Regions from separate parts of the Scandinavium manionii genome, predicted to be linked through region 1. Evidence: predicted binding sites of a transcription regulator. Region 1 holds the regulator's gene; each other region holds the start of a gene.
What was found. Region 1 encodes LexA, which represses DNA repair genes until DNA is damaged. Its sites were predicted from a motif close to TNCTGTATGTACATACAGNA; they were not measured.
Positions count from the first base shown of each region.

Region 1 (6,137 bases):
GGCAGCTCGGTGCCGTCGATTTCGAGCGGCTCAAGCGGGTCCGGAAGACCGTGCGCCAGACATTGGGCGCGTAAAGTCAGCAGATCTGCCTTCGAGTTATACGGCAGAACGTACATAATAGGGCGTGAGGTATCGAGTCCAAGTTCCTCAGCAGGATTTGCCGGGATAGACTTACTTTTTACCAGCACGCTTAATGGTAAATTCAGTAATTTGTAGTAAATTCGTGGCCAGCCAGACATAAACGATGTAAAGCCTCTGGTTAATCATGCAAATGCGCCGCAAGGATAACAGAAAGTGCACAGAATATCTGTTCTACCGCGTCAGGCGCGCAGTGACATTGATGCTAAATAATGTAAAAGGTTCTTTTGATGGCAAATGATACCACCGGGTTAACCCGAATCTTCAAAGCAGCAGGCTACTCCTGGAAAGGTTTTCGTGCCGCATGGCAAAACGAAGCCGCGTTCCGCCAGGAAGGCGTTGCCGCCGTTATCGCCATCATTCTCGCCTGTTGGTTAGATGTGGATGCCATCACCCGAGTGTTACTGATTGGCTCAGTGCTTCTGGTGATGATAGTGGAAATTATCAACAGTGCGATTGAAGCGGTGGTTGACCGCATTGGGACGGAACGCCACGAACTGTCAGGTCGTGCAAAAGATATGGGTTCCGCCGCGGTGTTTCTGGCAATTGGTGTCGCCTTACTCACCTGGGTAACGCTGTTGTGGTCGCATTATCGATAACACCCGCAGAATTACGCAAACGTCTGGTTTTTTGTGCGTTTTGCGGTTCCAAATTCGCCATTAACTGTATATACTCACAGCATAACTGTATATGCACCCAGGGGGCGGAATGAAAGCGTTAACGACCAGGCAGCAAGAGGTGTTCGATCTTATCCGGGATCACATCAGCCAGACGGGCATGCCGCCAACGCGTGCGGAAATCGCGCAGCGCTTGGGGTTCCGTTCCCCGAACGCGGCTGAAGAGCACTTGAAAGCGCTGGCACGTAAAGGCGTTCTTGAGATTGTTTCCGGTGCCTCTCGTGGCATTCGTCTTCTGGTAGAAGAAGAAACCGGTATCCCGCTGATCGGGCGTGTTGCGGCGGGTGAACCCCTGCTGGCACAGCAGCATATCGAAGGCCACTACCAGGTTGACCCGGCGATGTTCAAGCCGAGCGCCGATTTCCTGCTGCGCGTCAGCGGAATGTCGATGCGTGATATCGGTATTCTCGACGGGGATTTGCTCGCGGTTCATAAAACGCAGGATGTGCGTAATGGTCAGGTCGTTGTCGCCCGTATCGACGATGAAGTGACGGTTAAGCGCCTGAAAAAGCAGGGCAGCACCGTTGAACTGTTGCCTGAAAATAGCGAGTTTTCTCCGATTGTGGTCGATCTGCGTCAGCAGAGCTTCTCCATCGAAGGGCTGGCGGTTGGCGTTATTCGCAACGGCGAGTGGCTGTAATTAGCTTTAGACACCCTCAATAATTCACGTTGCGTTCAGGCATACATCGCCAGAACATCAGCACGTAAGTTTTGACGGGAAGAGTGGCGCTATTCTGGCGTCACTTCGTTTTACCCATTCACAATCACAGGTTTTCTCATGTCGCTCTTCACCACTGCAGACAAGGCATTGTGGCGTCTCGCGCTGCCGATGATTTTCTCAAATATCACCGTGCCGCTGTTGGGTCTGGTGGATACGGCGGTCATCGGTCATCTTGATAGTCCTGTTTATCTCGGCGGCGTGGCGATCGGTTCCATGGCGACCAGTTTCCTGTTCATGCTGTTGTTGTTCCTGCGCATGAGCACCACCGGCCTCACCGCACAGGCCTACGGCGCTCAAGACCCTGTACGTCTGGCTCGCGCGCTGGTACAGCCTCTGCTGCTGGCGCTGGGGGCGGGCCTGGTGATTGTTGTGTTCCGCACCCCTCTGATTGACCTGGCGCTGCACATTGTCGGCGGCAGCGATGCCGTACTGGAACAGGCGCGGCGTTTCCTCGAAATCCGTTGGTTAAGTGCCCCTGCGTCCCTGGCAAACCTGGTTCTGCTCGGCTGGCTGCTCGGCGTGCAATACGCGCGCGCGCCGGTGATTTTGCTGGTGGTCGGCAACGTCTTAAACATCGTGCTCGATTTATGGCTGGTGATGGGCCTGCACATGAACGTGCAGGGCGCAGCGTTGGCGACAGCGTGTTCCGAATACGCGACCTTTTTCATTGGCTTGCTGATGGTACGGCGCGTGCTGCACCTGCGCGGTATATCGCTGGATATGCTCAAAGAGGCCTGGCGAGGCAATATCCGCCGCCTGCTGGCGTTGAACCGCGACATCATGCTGCGCTCGCTACTCCTGCAACTCTGTTTTGGTGCACTCACAGTATTTGGCGCACGGCTGGGCAGCGATATCGTCGCCGTGAACGCGGTACTGATGACAATGCTCACCTTCACCGCCTACGCCCTGGATGGTTTCGCCTATGCGGTGGAAGCACATTCCGGCCAGGCTTACGGCGCGCGGGATGACAGCCAGCTATTGGACGTCTGGAAAGCGGCCTGTCGTCAGTCCGGAATTGTTGCTCTGGCCTTTGCGCTGATTTATTGCTTGGCGGGGGAACACATTGTCGCGATGCTGACGTCGATAACCCAACTGCGCGAGCTGGCCGATCGCTACGTCATCTGGCAGGTGGTTTTACCGGTGATCGGCGTGTGGTGTTATCTGCTCGACGGGATGTTTATCGGCGCAACGCGCGGGGCGGAAATGCGTAACAGCATGGCGGTGGCGGCCGCCGGTTTTGCTCTCACGCTGCTGACGGTGCCGGTGTTAGGTAACCACGGATTGTGGTTGGCGCTGGCGGTGTTCCTGGCGCTGCGCGGGCTGTCTCTGGCGTGGATTTGGCGGCGTCACTGGCAGCAAGGAACGTGGTTTTCGTAACGGCTTAATTTCACCTGGTGGTTAAAGATTCTGAATAATCCCCGGATGGCGAAATGCTTACCTATACTCTTTATCACGTCCAGCAGAAAACGGTGTAACGGACGATGTATTTTCACTCTGCACCACCGAACTGATGAGGAATAGATCATGAATAAAGACGAAGTCGGCGGCAACTGGAAACAGCTGAAAGGTAAAGTGAAAGAGAAATGGGGTAAGCTCACCGATGATGATTTTACGGTTATCGAAGGTAAGCGTGACCAGCTGGTCGGGAAAATCCAGGAACGTTACGGTTATGCGAAAGATCAGGCCGAGAACGAAGTGAAAGACTGGGAAACCCGCAACGATTACCGCTGGTAATCAAACGCACTAGCCGTGCGTACCAGGAAGTACAACCCTCGGGGCGGCTTAAGGCCGCCCACTCTTTTTCTGGGGCTTACTTCTGACCAGGTTTTCGTTTGATTTGAATCGTATGGTCATGACCGCAGCAGTCCTGCGTGCGGCAAGCTTCCACTTCGACACATCCTGAGCACAGCCCATGCGCCTCAATCACATTATGACGCAGCGCAAACCCCATGCGGGCTGCCAGCGTATGCATAATGTCTTCCACCCCGTCAGCCGCTTCTTCCTTCACCACGCCACAGCGATCGCAAATAAACATCGCCGACGTATGCGACGGTTTATCAAACAGATGGCACAGCACGTAGCTATTGGTCGATTCCACCTTATGCACAAACCCTTGCTCGAGTAAAAACTCCAGCGCGCGATAAACGGTGGGCGGTTTCGCCTGCGGCTCACTGACTTTCAGCAGGTCCAGCAGGTCGTACGCGCTGATGGCGCCCTGTTGCAACGTCATCAGGCGTAACACTTCGAGGCGTTGCGGTGTCAGACGAACGCCACGTTGTGCGCAAAGCCTTTCGGCCTGCACGAGCATGTCTTGTGGAGTAGTCTGGTCCATAGGCGCCTCGAATCGGGTGTAAAGTAAACGCCTACTTTATCATGTTATGGCCGAAACGCCGATAACCTGCAGGGTATGCTATACCTGACGCATCACTACCTGAGGGAACACCATGAAAAGACCAGACTGTATTCGACACTGGCGCGAGCTGGAAGAGCCTGATAACGCCGGTTATCCCGATAGCAAAGAGCTGTTTTCCGTTGGCGCGCCGTTGGCCCGCAAGTTGGGCCTGATGCGTCTCGGCATTCACCATGAGCGTCTTTCACCTGGCAGACGCACCTCCTATCCCCACGCCGAAAGCGATGAAGAAGAGTTTATCTACGTGATTGAAGGCCGCCCTCAGGCGTGGATCAACGGCTACCTCTGGCAGCTGGAACCGGGCGACAGCGTGGGATTCCCGTCAGGCACTGGTGTCTGCCACACCTTCATCAATAATACTGAGGAAGAGGTGGAGTTACTGGTCGTCGGTGAAGTGAATAAAAAACACAACCGGATATATTATCCGCTAAATCCCGAGTACGCCGCGACCCGCCAGGACCGATGGGTGGACCATCCACCACAGTTTTTTGGTCCACACGACGGGAAACCTTCACGGAAATAACAATCTCTTCTATAAATAGTGAGGGGCGACGCATATTCCAACGTTATCACAGCGCCCCTTAACTCAAATCACCCTAATTGACTGCTTTTTACATCGTTATTCACAGCAATAGATCGACCCTTTTCGGCGGATAACTGAAAGGGGATTAACGTTCATCTGCAAATAACGAGCATATCGTGAAAAAAAATATCAAATATTCTGTGGTGTCTGCGGCTGTCTCCCTGTTTATGGCAAATCAGGCGGGAGCGGCCAATACGTGGTCAGAGGCAAGAAATGATGCAATGGGGGGAACCGGCGTGGCGTCGGCGAACTATGGGAGTGCGGTGCTGATTAACCCCGCGCTGCTGGCGAAGTCACAACCGGATGATGATGTCTCTGTCGTTATTCCCTCTGTGGGAGCGCAGATTACCGACAAAGACAATCTTCGTGATCAAATAGATGATATCAGCAATGAGATCGACCACTACAAAAGCGTACTCGATAACCTGACGCCGCAAGGGATCCTGATGGATCCGGGCGGTACATTAAATCAGTTCCAGAGTGCGGCGGGGGATCTGGCCGGGCAACTGGACGATCTGCGTGGCAAAACGGCGCGGGCAAATGCTGGCGCGGGGATCGCGGTGAGCGTGCCGACCTCGGCGGTCTCGCTTGCGTTCGTTACCAAAGCCTACGCCCATGCTCGGGCCAGTTCGAACATCGATCAGAGCGATATCGACTACCTGCGCAACATTCAGAACTCTGACGCGTTTGCCGCCACCCAGGCAGCCAATGCGGTGCTGAACGGTAGTGATCAGATAACCAATAATCTGAACTCCACTGCGTCGGGGAAAGCGGCGATTGTGTCCGATTACGGCATCGCTATTGCGCGTAAGTTCGATATCGGCGGCGTGCCGGTGTCGCTCGGTGTGACACCGAAACTGCAACAAACCTGGCTCTACAATTACACCACGTCTATCGACAATTATCACAGCGATGACTGGAAGGACAGTAAGTATCGTAATGACGATACCGGCTTTAACGTCGATGCGGGTCTCGCGGCGGACTTTGGCGAAAACTGGACTGTTGGCCTGAGTGGGCAGAACCTGATGTCTCGCGATATCGACACCAAAGACGTGCGCATCAAGAACAACGCGACCGGCGTGACCACCAACTACAAAGACACGTATCAAATCCGACCGTTGGTGACTGCGGGCGTGGCGTGGCATACCGATTTACTGACGCTGACCGCCGACGGCGACCTGACGGAAACCAAAGGCTTCAAAACTGAAGACGATTCGCAATACGTTGGCGTCGGGGCGGAAGTGACGCCATTGAGCTGGCTGGCGGTGCGTGCGGGTTACCGTGCTGACGTCAAAGGCAACGACAGCAACATCTTCACCGCCGGTGTGGGCTTCGCCCCACTGAACACGGTGCATGTCGACCTGATGGGTCTGTATGGCGAAGATGAAACCTGGGGGGCGGGGGTGCAGCTGGGCCTGACATTCTGACAATCGCGGAGGCCATGCGCCTCCGCTTTTTCTTTGTGCTATAGTAGCGCCCCATTTTCCACCGGATGCTCAATACTTCGCCATGCTGCCAGAAACACAATCCTCCGCTTATCCTGCGCACCGTTTCTCCATCGCACCGATGCTCGACTGGACGGACAGGCATTGTCGTTACTTCCTGCGC
Region 1 covers NZ_JALIGC010000038.1:522,985-529,121, reverse strand. Annotated here, with positions in the region: gene plsB (glycerol-3-phosphate 1-O-acyltransferase PlsB) at 1-239, opposite strand, end outside; gene MUU51_RS14370 (diacylglycerol kinase) at 369-737, shown strand; gene lexA (transcriptional repressor LexA) at 847-1,455, shown strand; gene dinF (MATE family efflux transporter DinF) at 1,594-2,913, shown strand; gene MUU51_RS14355 (CsbD family protein) at 3,061-3,270, shown strand; gene zur (zinc uptake transcriptional repressor Zur) at 3,347-3,868, opposite strand; gene MUU51_RS14345 (cupin domain-containing protein) at 3,981-4,469, shown strand; gene MUU51_RS14340 (conjugal transfer protein TraF) at 4,646-5,956, shown strand; gene dusA (tRNA dihydrouridine(20/20a) synthase DusA) at 6,039-6,137, shown strand, end outside.

Region 2 (6,137 bases), on a different contig from region 1:
GGCAACAAAACTGGTCAGTAAGGCACAGGTGATGGCAAATTTTTTCATCTTCATTCCTTAAATGCGTCACTCCCGACGCGGGAGTCTCTTTGTTCCCACTGTAAGCAGTGCACTTACAGTGGGACAGGAGAAAATACTGATTTTTTGGCTATTTACGCAACTTTTCAAACGCTGCGTTTAATCAAACGGCGGCGGGGCCAGGACTTCACGGTTGCCGTTATGGCCAGCTTCGCTCACGATCCCCTGCGCTTCCATCTGCTCGATGATACGCGCTGCGCGGTTATAACCAATGCGGAACTGACGCTGTACGCCAGAGATAGAGGCTTTGCGTTTTTCGGTCACAAACTTCACCGCCTGATCGAACAACTGGTCGAGCTCTTCACCGTTGTCCAGACCGGCTGCAGCGCCCTCACTTTCGCTGTCGGAAGTAATACCGTCCACATACTGCGGACGACCTCGCGCTTTCCAGTCCTGCACCACCGCGTGGACTTCCTGGTCACGGACGAATGCGCCGTGAACACGCGTCGGTGCCGAGCTGGAATTCGGTCCGGAGTAGAGCATGTCACCCATACCGAGCAGTGATTCCGCACCGCCCTGATCGAGAATGGTACGGGAGTCAATTTTGCTCGACACTGTAAAGGCGATACGGGTCGGGATGTTCGCTTTGATAAGACCGGTAATCACGTCAACCGACGGACGCTGAGTCGCCAGCACCAGGTGAATACCGGCGGCACGGGCTTTCTGCGCCAGGCGGGCGATTAACTCTTCCACCTTTTTACCCACCGTCATCATCAGGTCAGCGAACTCATCCACCAGCACCACGATGTACGGCAGTTTTTCCAGCGTTGGATGCACCGCATCCATGCTGTCGCCCGGTTTCCAGTACGGATCCGGGATCGGACGGCCCATCTGCGCAGCCTGAGCAATCTTCTCGTTATAACCCGCAAGATTACGCACACCGAGCGCTGACATCAGCTTGTAACGACGTTCCATTTCATTGACGCTCCAGCGCAGAGCGTTGGCAGCATCCTTCATATCCGTCACAACTTCCGTCAGCAGATGCGGAATACCTTCATACACCGAGAGCTCCAGCATTTTCGGGTCGATCATGATGAAGCGCACGTCTTCCGGCGTTGCCTTGTAGAGCATGCTGAGGATCATGGCGTTCACACCGACAGACTTACCGGAACCGGTCGTACCGGCCACCAACAAGTGAGGCATTTTCGCCAGGTCAGCAATCACCGGCTCACCGGCAATGTCTTTCCCAAGTACGATAGTCAGCGGCGATGGGCTATCACGGAATTTCGCGCAGTCCAGCACTTCACGCAGGTAAACGGTTTGACGTTTTTTGTTTGGCAGTTCCAGACCCACATACGGTTTGCCTGGAATAACCTCAACCACACGTACTGCAACGGTCGACAACGAACGCGCCAGGTCACGAGAGAGGTTCGAAATACGTGCGGCTTTTACGCCCGGCGCCAGATTCAACTCGAAACGAGTAATGACCGGACCCGGTGAATAGTTCACGACGTCAGCCTTGATGCGGAAATCGGCCAGACGTGTTTCTACAAGGCGCGCAGTTTGCTCCAGTGCGAAGGTATCAACCGGTTCGATTTCACTCGGCGGCTGAGTCAATAGATCCAGCGACGGTAATGGCGTAGTCGGCTTTTGCAACGGACGATCGTCACCGTTACGCATCAGCAGCGGGTGAATCAGGCTTTCCTGCGGCTGAGGCACCGGCTGTTGCTGAGGCTGCTGGTAGGCGGGTTGCGCCTGAGGAGCCTGCGGCGGTTGTTGATATGACTGAGCCTGCTGCGGTTGTTGATATGCCTGAGCCTGCGGTGCCATTTGTTGAGGTTGCTGATAAGCCTGTTGTGGCTGTTCCGGCGCGGCACTCGGCGTAAACAATGGCGCTTTCGGCGTATCATCGACCAGCGTTTTCATCGGTGAGAATTCATAGTCCGTAGGTGAGAACGGATTCGCACCCTGCGGCTGTTCGCTGGAATAACGTTGCTGCTGTGTGGCGGCAAACTGGCGTGCCAGTTCGGCTTCTGCGGCAGCGTCTTCATCTTCCTGCGTCTCATCGTAGCTGTTGTCTTCGTATTCCTCGCCATAACGCTGCTGCTGGGTGGCAGCAAACTGGCGAGCCAGCTCGTCCTGATGCAGCTCATCGGCGTCTTCATCGCCCATCAGCTCGTCAGACAGTTCTTCAGCCGGGCGCTGTGACGGTATTTTGATACCAAAAGAGGCCGAGGCAAGTTCACGACGCGTTGGTACACGCACAGGATTTGGACGTGGAAGCTGCGGACCAATGCCTGCTTTAACCTGCGGACGCGGCGCATCTGCCGGGCTGAACAACTGAGCAGCCGACGCGGCTGTCGCTGCAGCGGCAGCAGCACCGGTTGCCTGATGAACGCTTGCCGCTACGGAAGCAGCAGCTGGGGCAACCGCGGCCAGTGGATCGACAATCGATGCAGACGGCGCTGGCATGGTTGGCATTGGCGTCGTTGGTTTCACGGTCGCCGGTTCCGGCGTTGGCTGATACCACGCGGCAAGTTGTTCACGTTCACGCGCACGCTTCTCTTCCACTTCTTCAAAATAGTAGAGTGGTGGGCGCTGCGGTTTAATGTCTTCTTCCGGTTCCGGCGCCACTTCTGGCAGCTGCGGAGTGTGCTCTACAGGCGGAATATATTCAGGCTGGGCGCGATACTCGGTTTCAGGTTGCTGCCACGGCTGCTCAGGCTGCGCGTACTGCTGCACTGGCTCCGGATCCTGCCACAATTCTTCGATAGAAGGCTGATGACGGAAGGCTTCTGGTTGAACATATTCTGGTTTCGCGACAGGTGCCTGCGGCGGCCAATTGTCCGGAGACGGAGCAATAACCGGATCTGGCGTTTGCGGGGCTGGAACGGCCTGCCATTCCACACTCGGCGCGGCCATTTCCCCGCCGGGAACGGAAGGTGCAGCCATCGCGGCTGATGCCGGTTCTGCCCAAGCCTGAGTGGTCGCCATTGCAGCAGCTGCTGCGGCAACCGGTTCGGCGATGGAGTGACCGTTCATCAGCGGATCGTTTTCATCCCAGGCTGCCGGGCGGGTCGCGCTGTTGCCGGAGAAAAGAACATCATCGACATCAGGCTGGCGCGTTGCGCTATTGCCTGAGAACAATACATCATCGGCATCTGCGGCTTGACCACGGGCGCTGTATTGAACTTCGGTTTCGTCTTCATCCATTCGGCGACCGGAGAACAACGCAGCGTCCGTTTTGCGACCCATCGGGTTGCTAAACTTATCGGCAATGCGCTGGCGACGCGCCAGTGCACCGCGCAGAATACGGGCGCGGCGCCCTTCTCTCTTCGGTGCGACGTCATGATCGTCTTCGTCATCTTCGTATTCTTCGTCGTCAATCCACGAATCGTCGCGACGGGTACGGTTGCTGGCGAAGGTCAGAATATTGAGGATCCAGTTACCGATTTTCTCGGCAATGCTAACCCAGGACCAGCCGGTGAACAGCGTCAGTCCTGCAGCCCAAATGCAAAGCAAGGCCAGCGTACCGCCGCTGCTGTGCAGCATGGGTTGCAATGCGGTGCTGAGCAGGCTGCCGATAACCCCGCCCGAGGCAAAGTACCAGATGTCATCTGCGTTGATCGCGGCAAGCCCACACAGGGTGAGGATCATCGCCAGGACGCCAATCAGACGTAGCGCCACTGCAAAATAATCAACGTATTCGTCACTCGCGCGATGCTTATACGCGAACCAGCAGGCACCGATAATCATCACAGGCAAGGTGTACGCCATTACGCCAAAAATGAAAAACAGCGTATCCGCAAGCCATGCACCCGGCATTCCGCCAAGATTATGTATCGGTTCGTGCCAGGCGGTTTGTGACCAACTGGGATCGGAAGGATTAAAGCTAAGTAGTGCTGCCATCAGCCAGATGGCAAAAAGGGAACAGAGGATCAGGAACGCTTCAAGAAGACGGCGCCCGCTGCTTAATCTGTTAATCGTTACTTCTTTTTCTTCAGTGTATTCCTGGCTCAAGAAAGGCACTCCAGGTCCTTGATGCTAAAACGGACAACAGCGCCGGGTCTCCCCGGCACTGTTGCTGTATGGATTAACAGGAGTGTAATCAACTTACGTTGATTTTGCACCTGTTCCGTTTAGCGTGTCTTAATTACCAGACGATTACTCTGCTTGACCTCTTCCATAACCACGTAGGTACGGGTGTCATTTACGCCTGGCAGGCGCAGCAGGGTTTCGCCTAACAGCTTACGGTACGCTGACATGTCAGGCACGCGGGTTTTCAACAGATAGTCGAAATCACCGGAGACCAAGTGACACTCTTGAATTTCTTCAAGTTTTTGCACAGCGGAGTTAAATTGTTCAAACACATCCGGGGCGCCACGATTCAGAGTTATCTCAACAAAAACCAGCAGCGATGCATCCAGATAATGTGGGTTCAGCAGCGCAGTATAGCCCTGAATAAACCCTTGTCTTTCCAGCCGACGTACGCGCTCAAGGCAAGGTGTCGGAGAAAGTCCCACTCGTTTAGAAAGCTCGACGTTGGAAATTCGCCCATCCTTTTGCAATTCGTTCAAAATGTTACGATCGATGCGGTCGAGATCTTTGCCTGGGCGCTTCTTGCTATCTACCATTATTATTGTCTCTCTGTATTCCTTCCCTACTCCTGTCTGGACCCTGTGCACTTCACTGTTCAGAGCCTGTGCCCGTCGTCTGCGTAAAAAATCTGTCACCAGATGTAACGCATAACCCAAGGGTACGTGTTGAGAAGCCGTTGCCTGTCGGCAGCCACCGTCATCTCGAATGGCGTCTGTCCACGCCATGCGCCGATGATGCTGACCCGGTTAAAAATGGCATTTACGTGCATGAAAATTCACCACACGGTAAACGCTGTTTTTTCTCCCTTCATTGTTTTCGCAAAAGCACAGGGGATTGTCAAAGCAAAACATCGATTTTTAGTACAACATGCCAGATATTCATAATCACCCAGAGACGTTCCTCATGTTATCTCCTTATAATCATCCCGATAGCAGTAGAATTTGTTATCGCAAGCGTAGATAAAACCACCAATCCATTGACGCAATCTATTACACATATCGTTAACAAAATTCCTGCACCCTTTTATTACTTCCGCAAATTCCCTACAATCGCGCCCATTGTCTGCCAACATTTATGGGGATCTCATGGGCACGACCAAACACAGTAAACTGCTTATTCTTGGTTCTGGACCAGCCGGCTACACCGCTGCGGTCTATGCTGCACGCGCAAACCTGCAACCGGTACTGATTACCGGGATGGAAAAAGGCGGTCAGTTGACCACCACCACAGAAGTGGAAAACTGGCCAGGCGACCCGAGCGATTTGACCGGGCCTGCGCTGATGGAACGTATGCATGAACATGCGGTTAAGTTTGAAACCGAAATCCTGTTCGATCACATCAACAAAGTGGATTTGCAGAACCGTCCGTTCCGTCTGACCGGTGACAGCGGCGAATACACTTGTGATGCGCTGATTATCGCAACCGGTGCCTCCGCCCGTTATCTGGGCTTGCCATCAGAAGAAGCGTTTAAAGGCCGCGGTGTTTCTGCCTGCGCCACCTGCGACGGTTTCTTCTATCGCAATCAGAAAGTCGCGGTCATCGGCGGCGGTAACACCGCAGTTGAAGAAGCATTGTATCTGGCAAACATTGCCTCTGAAGTGCACCTGATTCACCGCCGTGACACCTTCCGCGCAGAGAAAATTCTGATCAAACGTCTGATGGATAAAGTGGAAAGCGGCAACATCGTACTTCACACCCATCGCACGTTGGAAGAAGTGACCGGCGATCAGATGGGTGTCAGCGGCCTGCGTCTGCGTGATACTCAGAACAGCGACAACATTGAGTCCCTTGAAGTAGCTGGCCTGTTTGTTGCTATCGGCCACAGCCCGAACACCGGCATTTTTGACGGCCAGTTGGCGCTGGAAAACGGCTACATCAAAGTCCAGTCCGGCATTCATGGCAACGCAACGCAAACCAGTATTCCCGGCGTGTTTGCCGCAGGCGACGTGATGGACCACATTTATCGTCAGGCGATCACCTCCGCAGGCACAGGCTGTATGGCCGCGCTGGACGCTGAGCGT
Region 2 covers NZ_JALIGC010000040.1:122,365-128,501, forward strand. Annotated here, with positions in the region: gene lolA (outer membrane lipoprotein periplasmic chaperone LolA) at 1-48, opposite strand, end outside; gene MUU51_RS18370 (DNA translocase FtsK 4TM domain-containing protein) at 178-4,038, opposite strand; gene lrp (leucine-responsive transcriptional regulator Lrp) at 4,158-4,652, opposite strand; gene trxB (thioredoxin-disulfide reductase) at 5,202-6,137, shown strand, end outside.
Region 2: a site for LexA is predicted at 4,101-4,120, ahead of MUU51_RS18370 (DNA translocase FtsK 4TM domain-containing protein). Genes of this name have one in related genera too.

Region 3 (6,137 bases), on a different contig from region 1:
TTTTTATTAGACGATAACTTAAGCCTGCGGCTGAGTTACAACGTCTTTGCTACCTTTAACTTCGATCTCTACGCGACGATCTGGAGCCAGGCAATCGATCAGTGCAGCGCGAGCTTTCACGTTGTCACAGGTGTTGCCGGTAACTGGGTTAGATTCGCCCATACCACGTGGGGAGATCTTGTTAGCCGGGATACCTTTAGATACGAGGTAATCGACAACAGACTGTGCACGCTGCTCAGACAGTTTCTGGTTGTAGGAATCAGAACCGATACGGTCGGTGAAGCCCAGAACCACTACTGAACCGTCTTTAGGATCCAGGTTGCTCAGCTGGGAGTACAGCTGATCCAGTGCCTGCTGACCTTCTGGTTTCAGAGTCGCTTTGTTGAAGTTGAACAGAACGTCAGACTTCAGGGTGAAGTGCTTGGTCTGTACTTCTGGAGCTGGAGCTGGAGCCGGAGCTACAACTGGAGCAACATCGTCCTGGCCGAAGCGGTAAGAAACACCAACGCTCAGCATGCCGTTATCAGGACGAACACCTACGGTGCCTGCGTCGCCGATGTTGTTAACCCACTGGTATTCCAGACGGGTAGCGATGTCACGGGTCACTGCCCACTCAACGCCGCCAGCGAATACTGGGGAAACGCCGGTGTCGTGGTTGTCGCTGGTTTGGTTGTTGCTGGAGTCAGCGCGCCATACCATGCCGCCCAGACGGGTATAAACGTCCAGATCGTCGGTTACCGGGTAACCCAGTTTAGCAGTCAGCTGAACGCCTTGAGCTTTGAATGCGCCGTTAACCTGGTCGCCTTTATAAGGCATACGGCCCAGCCAGTCATAACCCATTTCGAAACCAACATACGGGTTTACCTGGTAACCACCGAACGCACCTGCGCCGAGCTGGCTGTCGTGGGTTGGACCGTTGTTGTTCAGGGAGCTGTCATACCAGCCAGTATCATGGAACTGAGACCAGCCCAATTTACCACCAGCATACCAGGTGTTATCTTTCGGTGCGGCTTGCGCTACAGTAGCGAAGCCTGCCAGTGCCACTGCAATCGCGATAGCTGTCTTTTTCATTTTTTGCGCCTCGTTATCATCCAAAAATCGCCATGAATATCCATTTAGAAGTTCACGGTTAAATCCTTCACCGGGGGCGGAGCCTAATTCAGTAACTACGCCGTAATCTGTGGCTTAAGCCGATCACCCCTGGCGATGTAAAGTCTACAACGTACTTGAAAACTTACAAGTGTGAACTCTGTCAGGCATATGAAAAAAAAAGAGTTGTGTACACAATATTTAACATTTATGTTGAATTTTTGGGCCGAACAAAATGCTGAGAACCGCACCAGACAAGCATTTTCCTAAATTAACCCGCAAAAAATAGCGGGTTATAGACAGGGTAAAAAAAATGCTAGGAATAATCCTATTTTTACTCAATGATACAAATTAGAGTGAATTTTAAGGCCAGAAAACTGTCTCGTGGGCAGGGAAGTGGTTCTGACAGGACGCATAATAAAGCCCATTGCGTTACCTTCTTCGGCCGCAATCGTGAGTCGATGATGTTCATCTTCGCTCAACTCTTCGGTAACCCAGCCAATAACAACACTATAGTTCCCGGTACGAAGTGCGCGAATCATAGATTCAAGCGTCATTTCTGGCAACATTTGGCTAACTTGCATAACTTTAGACAGCGGAAGGCCCGATGCCTGAACCCACTGGCGACTCAGTTTCTGCTGCGGCGTGAGCCACAATTGCCAGCGATCTTGCTGGCCAAGCTGTTGTAAAAGGGGTAACAGCAGCAGTTGAGTCATCATCGGCTGATCCTCACGATAAAGCACTTCGCTGATAAGCCCAGTAGAACTGTGCTGTGGATGGTCGACTGCAGTTGCAGAAACCATTGATGTGCGATTTGCATAACCTGAAGTGTACATAGTGAATCCCGCCTTGTGGGTGTACTGTATGAATGTACAGTATACCTGGTCAGACGAAAGATCAACTTCATTTTCTGAAAGCTCCTCGCAAATATTGCACAGAATAGGACCTCTGGATAAGAACCTCTTGCCCCCGTAATTGAACTTCCTTATGTTCTTCATTAACGGATCCGCTATCAAAACCCTTTCATATAACTGCATGATTACAGGACAGAATCATGGGAAAAATATCAATTAAAAGGATCTATCAGTGTGAAGAATGTTTGTCATCTCTGGGGAAAATTCATCACCGCGCATTATTTGGGGGATATAGCCTTTCCATTGATGACACCGTCTTCGCCATGGTGGCTCATGGAGAGCTTTACCTCCGGGTGTGTGAACAAAGTGCGACCTATAATGTGGCAACGCCACAGCGGTTGTTGACGCTTGTTAAGCGTGGCCGTCCAATATCGCTGAATTACTATTGGGTCGACGAAAACCTTTGGCAGGATCAGACTCTGTTATTGAACATGTCTGCGTTGTCACTCCGTGGAGCGCAAAACGAGAAGAAGCGTCGAAGCGACCCACAGCGAATGCGTAACCTGCCCAATATCAGCTTTCAACTGGAACTACTGCTGACAGAGGCGGGGATTCACGACCTGGACACGTTACAAAAGTTGGGTGCGGCGGCGGCGTGGTATCGACTGCGTACTATGCGGAAGGATTTAAGTATCAATGTGCTGTTCGCACTGGAGGGGGCCATAACAGGAATACATGCGGCCATCATACCGTTGCACCGCCGTCAGCATCTCCTTGAGTGGGCAGAGACGCTGACGGGGAAAAAGAAGGCTATGCCCGAAGAGGGGTAACCTTCTGCTGCAGGTGACAAAATTCCGGCAACAGGCTTACCATTAATCCAATCTGCTGGAGGACTAGCGGGGCTTTATTTTCTGAACCGGGGTCGAGGTGATGGATCCGTTCCATTAAGCCCGCCAGTGCCTTCTGCACGCGTTTTTCATCCGACGGTGAATGATGAAACGCGTCGTCAACATAACAAACTGCATCATCCAGCAACGCCAGGATATCAGGGTTGGTTAACCGCTCCCGATGTGCACCAAGCGCAGAAATATAGCTGGTAAAGGTATGATTCAGGCAAAGCAGTCGGAAGGCCGTTTCCCGCATTTCCGCCGTCATGCGGGGCTCGGTAGACATGTTCGAGACCACGGACGCCAGTTCCGCATCGCGATTGTGCGCATCGCGGCGGGCAATGCGGTAGGGCAGGCGGTTATCACGGCCCTGATGATATTGCTCCAGAATCGCATCCAGATAGCGGCAGTTCGCATCAACAGCCCTCGCCATTACTGTCGGCAGATTACGGAATTTCCAGTCAGGCCAGATAAAGGTGACCGCCGCCCACGCGATGGCACAGCCGATAAGCGTATCAATAATGCGTGGCAGGGCGACTTCAAACCCTTCCCCAAGCAGATTGAAACACAGCAGTACCAGCAGAGTAATGAACATCGTTGCATGGGCGTACTGAATATTTCGGAAGGCGAAGAACAGCACACCGGTGAGCACTATCAGTAACAGCTGCCCTTCAATTGACGGCACCAGCAGCAGCACCGGCAGGCCGATGGCCACGCCTATCAGCGTGCCGATAACACGAAGCGCCAGCCGGTGGCGCGTTGCATTATAGTTCGGCTGGCAGACGAACAGGCTGGTGAGCAGGATCCAGTAGCCATGATTCATCCCGGTGAACTGTATAAACGCATAGCCCGCACAGAGAACCAGCGACATCCTGACCGCATGGCGGAACAGGGCTGACTCGGCGGAAAAGTTACGGCTCAGTCGCAGCCAGACATCGCTGAACCCGTGCAGTCGGTCATCGGCCAGCTGCGTTTCGGTCTCGCTCTGCGGCATGGCTAATTGCTGTTCCGACTCAATGGTCGCTAGCTGCGCGTCAATGGCGTGAAGGTTATTGAGCAGAAACCCCAGCGCTTTCATCTGCTCTTTATCGGCCCCGCTGGCGCTGACTCTCTCGAGTGCTGCACTCAGATGAGTGAAAGCCCGTTCAAAGCGTGCATCATGCTGGTAGGGCGTGCGCAGCAAAATGGAGCGGGAAAGCTGCATACATGCCTGAGATTGCATCGAAAGCAGGCGTTGGAAGCGGAACATGACGTCGCTGTAGCGGAAGTTATCGCGCAGGGACTGATACTGTACGTGCGAGGAGCTGGCCCGCTCGTGGATATCCTGCGCCGCGAAATAATAATGCAGCGTGCGACGTGTGCCACGCTGTCCGCGATCGCCGCGCAAACGGGTTAGCAGCGAGGCTTTGGTCTGATTCAGCGTGGCGACCAGCTGGCCGTTAGCCATCGCCAGTTCAACCAGCGGAATCTGTGTTTCATTCTCGATATCCGGGTCGAAAAGTCGCGACTTGAGTTCCAGATAATGCGCGAGCTGTTCATAGCTGCGGGCGAGATTATCCTGCAACGGACGAATGGGGAAAATCAGATGGCCGGTCAGCGTCAGCAGGTTGTACCACACCGCGCCCGCGAGCAGCAGTAGCGGTTGTTGATACCAGTGCTCGTAAAGCGAGACGCCGAGCATGGTATAGATGGCTATCAACAATGCGCCAAAGGCGATGGTCGCGTAGCGCTGCCCAAGACCACCGAGCAGGATGAACCCGCTGGTGGACAACGTCAGTCCGAGCGCAAAAGCCCACGGCCATGGGAATAGCAACTCAACGGATGCTGAGGCAATGAAGAAACATACCAGCGTGATAACGAGATTACGCAGTCGTCCGGCAAGCCTGTCATCGAGATCGGCCAGCGCCGCAGCCACCACCCCAAGCGTCAGCGGGATGGTGAGCTTCACTTCCCCAAGGCACCACGGCAGTGCAGCGGTTCCGCACAGCGCGATAAAAATTCTGGCGTTATACAGCCAGGCGCTGTTCCAGGTATAACGGCGCAATATTGGGCTTAGCATGCGGTAATCAGTCCCGATCATTGAAATCGGCGACGCGCATTGGCTTCACGCGCGGCACGGGCAGTTTCTACGGAAACTACGCGGCGGCCAACAGGCCACAAAGCGATAGCGGCAATCTTAAAGTTGGCGATCCCCACTGGAATTCCAATGATAGTAATACACTGCGCAATGCCCGCGACGATATGCGTCAGGCACAGCCACCAGCCGAACAACACGAACCACAGAATATTCAGCAGTGTACCGCCAGTATTCATCAACCCATTTTTTTCGCCAGGACTCAGCTCATCCACATGCACGGCTTCATTGCCGAACGGCAGAAACGACAGTTTTGTGATTTCCCAGCAGGAGCGGGTCAGCGGTAACGTAATGATCAACACCATGCTGACGACCGTGGCCAGCAGCCAGCCCAGTGTTGTCAGAAAACCACCCAATACAAAATTCAAAATATTCAGAACGGTACGCATATAACCTCTGTTCAGTCCTGTGAAAAGAAAGACCCGACGATTGTAACGTTTTTTAGCGCTGGAGCACCTGGAATCTGGCGGTTACACTGTCATACATAAGTCTACATCCGGGATTTGGCAAGACATGGAACTAAAAGCAACAGCCCTCGGCAAACGTATGGCACAGCACCCCTACGACCGGGTAGAACTCCTGAATGCTGGGGTAAAAGTCTCTGGCGATCGCCATGAGTACCTGATTCCGTTTAATCAACTGACCGCCATTCATTGCAAGCGCGGCCTGGTGTGGGGCGAGCTGGAGTTCGTTCTGCCGGATAACAAAGTGGTTCGCCTGCATGGCACAGAATGGGCCGACACTCAGCGTTTTCATCATCACCTGCAAAGTAGCTGGCAGCAGTGGAGTGATGAAATGAGCGTCATTGCCGCTGACGTTTTACAGCAGCAGTTGACGGTTATCTCTCGGCACAGTGCGGAAGGTAAGTGGCTGACCCGCGAAGCTGTCGGACAATTGCGACAAAAAATTCTCAGCGCCCTGGAAGCGCTGCCTGTGCCTGTGGCGCGGCTGGACAGTTTCGACAACTGTCGCGAACTCTGGCAGCAGTGTCAGGCGTGGCTGAAAGACCGGGATGCCAGCCGACTCAAGCATAACCAGGCATTTACTGAAACGATGCTGACGCAGTACGCCGCTTTCTTCCAGGGAATTGAATCCTCACCGCTCAACGATGCGCAGGCGCGCGCGGTGGTGAATGGTGAACGCTCGCTTCTGGTATTGGCCGGTGCGGGCAGC
Region 3 covers NZ_JALIGC010000040.1:10,604-16,740, reverse strand. Annotated here, with positions in the region: gene ompA (porin OmpA) at 19-1,071, opposite strand; gene sulA (SOS-induced cell division inhibitor SulA) at 1,428-1,925, opposite strand; gene MUU51_RS17850 (TfoX/Sxy family DNA transformation protein) at 2,144-2,773, shown strand; gene yccS (YccS family putative transporter) at 2,754-4,889, opposite strand; gene MUU51_RS17840 (YccF domain-containing protein) at 4,907-5,353, opposite strand; gene helD (DNA helicase IV) at 5,478-6,137, shown strand, end outside.
Region 3: a site for LexA is predicted at 1,948-1,967, ahead of sulA (SOS-induced cell division inhibitor SulA). Genes of this name have one in related genera too.